One region of the Shewanella sp. 125m-7 genome, then DNA from elsewhere that is predicted to be linked to it. Evidence: predicted binding sites of a transcription regulator. Region 1 holds the regulator's gene; each other region holds the start of a gene.
The links. Region 1 encodes NrdR, which represses ribonucleotide reductase genes. Its sites were predicted from a motif close to AAACACNANATNTNGTGTTT; they were not measured.
Positions count from the first base shown of each region.

Region 2: a site for NrdR is predicted at 1,054-1,073, ahead of nrdA (class 1a ribonucleoside-diphosphate reductase subunit alpha). Genes of this name have one in related genera too.
Region 3: a site for NrdR is predicted at 1,395-1,414, ahead of nrdD (anaerobic ribonucleoside-triphosphate reductase). Genes of this name have one in related genera too.

Region 1 is NZ_JBRILQ010000001.1:174,919-177,188, forward strand. It holds gene glyA (serine hydroxymethyltransferase) at 1-542, shown strand, start outside; gene nrdR (transcriptional regulator NrdR) at 693-1,142, shown strand; gene ribD (bifunctional diaminohydroxyphosphoribosylaminopyrimidine deaminase/5-amino-6-(5-phosphoribosylamino)uracil reductase RibD) at 1,212-2,270, shown strand, end outside.
Region 2 is NZ_JBRILQ010000019.1:40,761-43,030, forward strand. It holds gene nrdA (class 1a ribonucleoside-diphosphate reductase subunit alpha) at 1-906, opposite strand, end outside; gene ACVBIL_RS10730 (HAD family hydrolase) at 1,351-2,037, opposite strand; gene ubiG (bifunctional 2-polyprenyl-6-hydroxyphenol methylase/3-demethylubiquinol 3-O-methyltransferase UbiG) at 2,030-2,270, opposite strand, start outside.
Region 3 is NZ_JBRILQ010000030.1:27,303-29,572, reverse strand. It holds gene ACVBIL_RS14040 (MarR family winged helix-turn-helix transcriptional regulator) at 1-263, shown strand, start outside; gene ACVBIL_RS14035 (hypothetical protein) at 345-1,031, shown strand; gene nrdD (anaerobic ribonucleoside-triphosphate reductase) at 1,447-2,270, shown strand, end outside.

The DNA of each region.
Region 1 (2,270 bases):
TGATTCTATCTGCAATCAACGATGAAGTTCTCTATAAGAAGCTAAACTCTGCGGTATTCCCTGGCGGACAGGGTGGTCCTTTAATGCACGTTATCGCGGCTAAAGCGGTAGCATTTAAAGAAGCACTAGACCCAGAATTTACCACTTACCAAGAGCAAGTGGTTGTTAACGCAAAAGTCATGGCGCGTACTTTCATTGAGCGTGGTTATGATGTGGTTTCTGGTGGTACTGATAACCACCTATTCTTGCTTGATTTGATCAGCAAGGACATCACAGGTAAAGATGCTGACGCTGCACTGGGTAATGCTAACATTACCGTGAACAAGAACTCAGTACCAAACGATCCACGTTCACCATTTGTAACCTCTGGTCTGCGTATTGGTTCACCAGCAATTACCCGTCGTGGATTTGGTGAAGAAGAGTCAGTGCTTCTAACTAACTGGATGTGTGACATTCTTGATGACATTTCAGATCTTGCCGTTAGCGAACGCGTAAAGGGCCAGGTTCTGGAATTGTGCGCTAGGTTCCCTGTTTACGGTTAACCTTAAGCGTTAAATCAGGTAGACTCCTATGGCCGCATTTATGCGGCCATTTTTGTTATTATTCGAGCATACTTTTTTGATTCGAGCCCACTTGCTGAGGTTGAGTTAAATCCAGTGAGAGACACGACCTAATTTCTAAACGGAGGCTAAATGCATTGTCCATTTTGCAGCGCAACTGACACAAAAGTGATTGATTCGCGATTAGTCGCTGACGGCCATCAGGTTCGCCGACGTAGAGAGTGTGTTCAATGCCACGAACGTTTTACTACTTTTGAGGGCGCAGAGCTTGTGATGCCCCGCGTAGTGAAACAAGATGGCAGTCGCCAGCCCTTCGATGAAGAAAAGCTGCGCGGTGGTATGTTAAGAGCCGTAGAGAAAAGACCTGTATCTATGGACCAAATTGAGCAGGCATTAACTAAGATTAAATCGACGTTGCGCGCCACAGGCGAGCGTGAAGTAAAATCTGAAATGATAGGTAACTTGATGATGGACCATTTAGTCAACTTAGATAAAGTTGCCTATATTCGTTTCGCTTCTGTTTATCGCGCCTTTGAAGATGTTTCAGAGTTTGGCGATGCAATCGCTAAACTGCAAAAATAACCTGTTGCTCCAAGGGCTAAACTAAACGCTTAGTCCTCCATCAATCGAACAATCGGAATCGCCGCCATTATGTGGTCTATCGAAGACAGTCAAATGATGAGCCTAGCCATTGAATTGGCACAAAAGGGCATGTATACCACCCGTCCAAACCCTAGTGTTGGTAGCGTTATCGTTAAAGATGGCGAAATTGTGGGTGAAGGCTACCATATTCGCGCTGGCGGCCCTCACGCCGAAGTGTATGCCTTAAATATGGCAGGCGATGATGCCAAAGGTGCGACGGCTTATGTCACGCTAGAGCCTTGTAGCCACTATGGTCGTACGCCTCCTTGCGCTAAAGCCTTAATTGAACATGGCGTAACTAGGGTGGTGATTGCCGTGACCGACCCTAATCCTGAAGTGTCTGGCCGTGGCATCGCTATGCTGCGCGAAGCGGGCATTGAGGTCGATGTTGGACTGATGACCGAAGAAGCTAAGCAAGTTAACTTGGGTTTTTTAAAGCGTATGGAAACAGGCTTGCCTTGGGTAACGGTAAAACTTGCTGCGAGTCTTGATGGCAAAACTGCGCTGTCAAATGGCGTGTCGAAGTGGATCACGGGGCCTGAAGCGCGCCGGGATGTACAGCGACTTCGTGCGCGCCACTGCGCCTTAGTCACAGGTGTTGAAACCATTCTTGCTGATGACCCAAGCTTAAATGTGCGCTATGGCGAATTAGGCTCGCTGACCCAAGAATTTGCGCCAGCCGAAATTCATCAACCACTGCGCGTGGTATTAGACAGTCAGGCTCGTCTTGGCGCTGAGCTAAACTTATTTAATACAACAAGCCCAATTCTACTGGTGTCGACAATCGCGTATCCAGAAAGTGTACAGGCAGCGTGGCCGGCTCAGGTTCAAAGTCAGATATTGCCCGCGGTTGACTCGCGTATTGACCTCAATGCGCTATTGAGTTTGCTAGGCCAGAGTTGTAATAGCGTGCTAATTGAAGCAGGCGCGACCCTCGCTGGGGCATTTGTGAACCAAGGGCTTGCTAATGAAATCGTGCTGTACCAAGCGATGAAAATATTAGGTTCAGAGGGGCGTAACTTGCTTGAACTTGATGATTTTCAAGCTATGTCAGAACTACCGCGTATC
Region 2 (2,270 bases), on a different contig from region 1:
CGCCGCGCCACCACGCACGCCGCCTTGAGAGCACGACTTTACCGCAGTTTGGAAATACTTATAAAACGGTAAGCAACCGGTGTGGAATGCTTCACCGCCGCGAATAGGGCTACCGAGTGCGCGAATACGACCCGCATTGATGCCGATACCAGCACGCTGTGATACATACTTAACGATTGACGATGACGTCGCGTTAATTGAATCTAGGCTATCGCCGCATTCAATCAATACACATGAGCTGAACTGACGTGTAGGCGTACGCACGCCTGCCATGATTGGTGTTGGCAGCGAAATTTTAAATAATGAAGTAGCATCATAAAAGTCTTTAACGTACTTAAGGCGCGTCTCTTTGGGATACTTTGCGAATAGGCAAGCTGCAACCAAGATATACAGGAATTGAGCACTTTCATAAATTTCGTGGCTAACACGGTTTTGTACAAGGTACTTACCCTCAAGCTGCTTTACAGCGGCATAAGAGAAGTTCATGTCACGCCAGTGATCGATATAGCCATCTAGGATATCAATCTCTTCTTGGCTGTAATCTTCAAGGATATGAGCATCGTACTTACCAAGCTCTACTAAGTTGACCACATGGTTGTAAAGTTTTGGCGGCTCGAATTGGCCGAAGGCTTTCTTACGTAAATGGAATACAGCAAGACGCGCAGAAAGAAACTGATAATCAGGTGATTCTGGCGAGATTAAATCCGCTGCTGCTTTAATGATAGTCTCATGAATGGCTTCAGTTGCAATACCGTCGAAAAATTGCAGGTGAGAACGCAGCTCTACTTCTGATACTGAGACATTGTTAAGCCCCTTTGCCGCCCATTCAATAACGCGATGGATTTTGTCGAGATCGATAGTCTCACGTTCGCCACTACGCTTTGTGACTGTCATATTGCTATTCATTAAAGATAGACCTTGATTTTATATTTATGAAAGTGACCCGTTCAGGTACACAGTGCGTTTCCCTGTAAACAAACAGTTTCTAACCGTAAAAACGGTGATTTGCTGTTGTTGACACAAACGACTAAATAGTGCCTGTTATTGTTACTCACACACAATATATGGTGTTTTGATATTCAATAGCTACAAGATAGTGAGGTTATGGTTTTTTTGCAAGTGGGAATTTATGGGACAAGTTGTGGATATCTTGGGGGTAATTGAAGCAGTTAGTAATGGCTAACCCTTAAAGCTTGTTTTGATTTGACTTCCTCATCGAAGGATAATAATTAATCAAATAAAAAGATCGATAAGATCGTCGCTAACTTGAGCGATCTTAACCGATCATTTGAGTACTTTTTTATGACGCTTAGTAACTTGTTTAATCAAGGTTTAAATCAGCATAAAAACTTAAACGACGCTAGACTTTTTGAGAAAAAAATCAGTTAGGCTGTCACCATTTTCAAAAATATAATCTGCTGGCCAAATGCTGGGATCATCATCATGACCAATATAACCCCATGCCGCTAAGCCTGAAATCATATTGGCAGCCTTTGCTGCGACAAGATCACGCTCAGCATCGCCTAGATATAGGATATGTTCCGGTAAAACCTTGAGCTGCTGCGCGGCTAATAACATAGGGGCTACATGAGGCTTTGCATATTGCGTGGTATCACCGCTCACTACCGCTGGCATTTTTGCCGTTAAACCCAGTTTATTTAATAAAGGTCTTGTAAAGCGAGCTGGCTTATTGGTGACAACACCAAAAGGGATAGAAAGGTGGCTAAGTGTATCGAGTAACCTATCTAAGCCTTTAAATAAAGTGCAGTTGTCGCCATTAATCAACTCATAATTGTCGAACAGTGATTGCTGTAATGCAGCAATGCTCATCTCATCAATTGTTGGAAGGGCAGCTCTTATCATTGCGATACTGCCATGTGAAGCGCTCGCTCTTATGGCTTCATATGGCACGTGATTGTGACCATTCGCGACTAAAGCCATATTAAGCGCTGCAATCATCTCAGGTGCGGTATCAGCAAGCGTGCCATCTAAATCGAATAGCACTCCCTTTATATTGAGGGCTTGTGATTTAGTCATTTTTAACAGTTGCTATCATGTAGTTAACTTCAAGGCTTTTGGTATACCTGAAGATGTCAGTGATAGGGTTGTAAGTAATGCCTACAGCATCAGTACAAAACAGCTCGGCATCATCAGCCAAACCAATTAACTCTGATGGTTTGATGAACTTATTATGGTCGTGAGTACCAACGGGGAGCATCTTTAATAGGTATTCTGCGCCGAGAATGGTTTCTACATAGGCGCGGATGTTG
Region 3 (2,270 bases), on a different contig from region 1:
TTTCACAGTCGACTCGACTCGATATGGGCACGTTGACGCCGATAGTTAAGCGACTCGAAGCGAAAGGTTTTTTACAGCGACTGGCAGATGAAACCGATGAACGTAAAAAGATGATTGTGCTAACAGGTGCTGGCTACAGCCTCAAGCTTGAAGCGGTAGCACTCAAACAAACCTTGCTCGAAAAGGTCAATATGAATGCCGAGCAAGTAGAGCAACTTAGGACATTATGTTTATCGTTAACCCAAGAGTTGACTGAAAAGTAATCAATCGATTTTCTAGTTAAAAAGTCGGCACGTTAAATGCTTTGAAGAGGGTTATATTTAATTAATGCCGGCTTTTTGACGATGAATCCACTGAGTAGTATCAGCAATACCATCAACAGTAATGCGCTTGTATCAGACGCTTATGGCGTCAATAGTGGCCAGTCAAATGTTGGCGGTGCAGGGGCGGTTGCTGAGTTAGGGGCAAAAACGCCTCAAGCTGAAACGACTCAGCTGTCAAAAAATGATAATACCTTGGTACTATCAGGCCGGGCTGAGCGAGCACAAAAAATTGAAGCTATGGCCAATGACTTCTTTAAAGGAGGTCAGTTTAGCTCGGCGCAATTACCTTCGCTTATTCAACGTCTATATCAAGATGGCATCCTGTCTGAAGGTCAACTCAATCGATTATCTAATAGCGGCTTCGATATCCCGCCTGCAGAAGCGCAGCCTTTATCTGACTTTATCGATGAGCAGCGCAGTACATTAACCAATAGCGAACAAGATAAAGAGCTTGCCGAGCTGCTGGATAATGCCAAGTGGGTCATGGCAGCGATGGACATATCTCAGTCCCCGGTGGTGGCTCAAAAAGCGAATCAAGTCTCTAGTCAAATTACCGAGTTGCTGCAATCTGAAAGAGCGCTAACTGAAGCACAGCAAAACCAGTATCAAGGACTTAAATCATTAATGCAGTTAGCGTCAATGACGGGCGAGCATCAACAAGAAAATGGTCAACTTAATAGTTATCTTGCTTTAGCTAAAAAGCATTAAGAGTGATTCTCTTTTGTAGTTGAATTTGTTCACTTGAAAAGCCTCAATTTTTGGTCAAAATTGACTGCGATAAACTCGCCTTCTAGTGCTTATCACTGCGCCTTTATTAACGAAGCCAATAAGTTGCCTTTATTCCAATTAGACAAGATTATTCATCGATAATTTTTATCCACAATTTATACCTCAATTATCCTGCTTCTAGCCCTCTTCTACGCCTCCGTCAAGGGCATAATTTGAGATCAGTGGCTTTGTAGACAGAACTGTTTTCTTATTGTCTTCCTCCTTTAAAAGTATGATCTGGATCAATGTGCTTGTTCTTATTTTATAGCTTAATGCGCCACATATTGTGATGTATTGAAAAAGTGCCACTATATATAGTGTTACTTAGTTGAGCGAGCTGAAGAGGATTTATACAATGCCAGTGGTTATTAAACGGGATGGTTACCGTACGCCTTTTGACGAAACAAGGATTAAAGACGCCGTGATAGCAGCTGCTAACTCGGCAGGTATTGAGTGCGCTGAATACGCACAACAGATTGCGGAAAATGTGAGAGAAAGTGTTTCGCAGTTAGCAGAAGTTAATATCCATGATCTGCAAGACACCGTTGAAAACTTGCTCATGGAAGGGCCGTATAAATCTTTGGCGCGAGTGTACATCGAATACCGTCACGATAGAGACATTAATCGTGAAGTTAGCAGCCGTTTGAACAAAGAGATCCGTGGTTTGGTTGAGCAAAGCAATGCGGCTTTGTTGAATGAAAACGCCAATAAAGACTCTAAAGTGATCCCAACTCAGCGCGACTTGCTTGCGGGTATTGTGGCTAAGCATTATGCCAAATGCCACATTTTACCTAAAGACGTCGTCGCGGCACATGAATCTGGTGAGATCCATTATCATGATTTAGATTATGCGCCATTCTTCCCGATGTTTAACTGTATGCTTATTGATTTGAGCGGCATGTTAACTCATGGCTTTAAGATGGGTAACGCTGAAATTGAAACACCTAAGTCAATTTCTACTGCGACGGCAGTAACGGCACAAATTATTGCGCAAGTGGCAAGCCACATCTATGGCGGTACAACGATTAACCGTATCGATGAAGTATTGGCACCCTTTGTCGCTAAGAGTTACGACAAGCACTACCAAGTTGCACTTAATTGGGGCATTACTGACGCAAAAGCGTTTGCAACAGCGCAAACTGAAAAAGAGTGTCACGATGCATTCCAGTCACTCGAGTA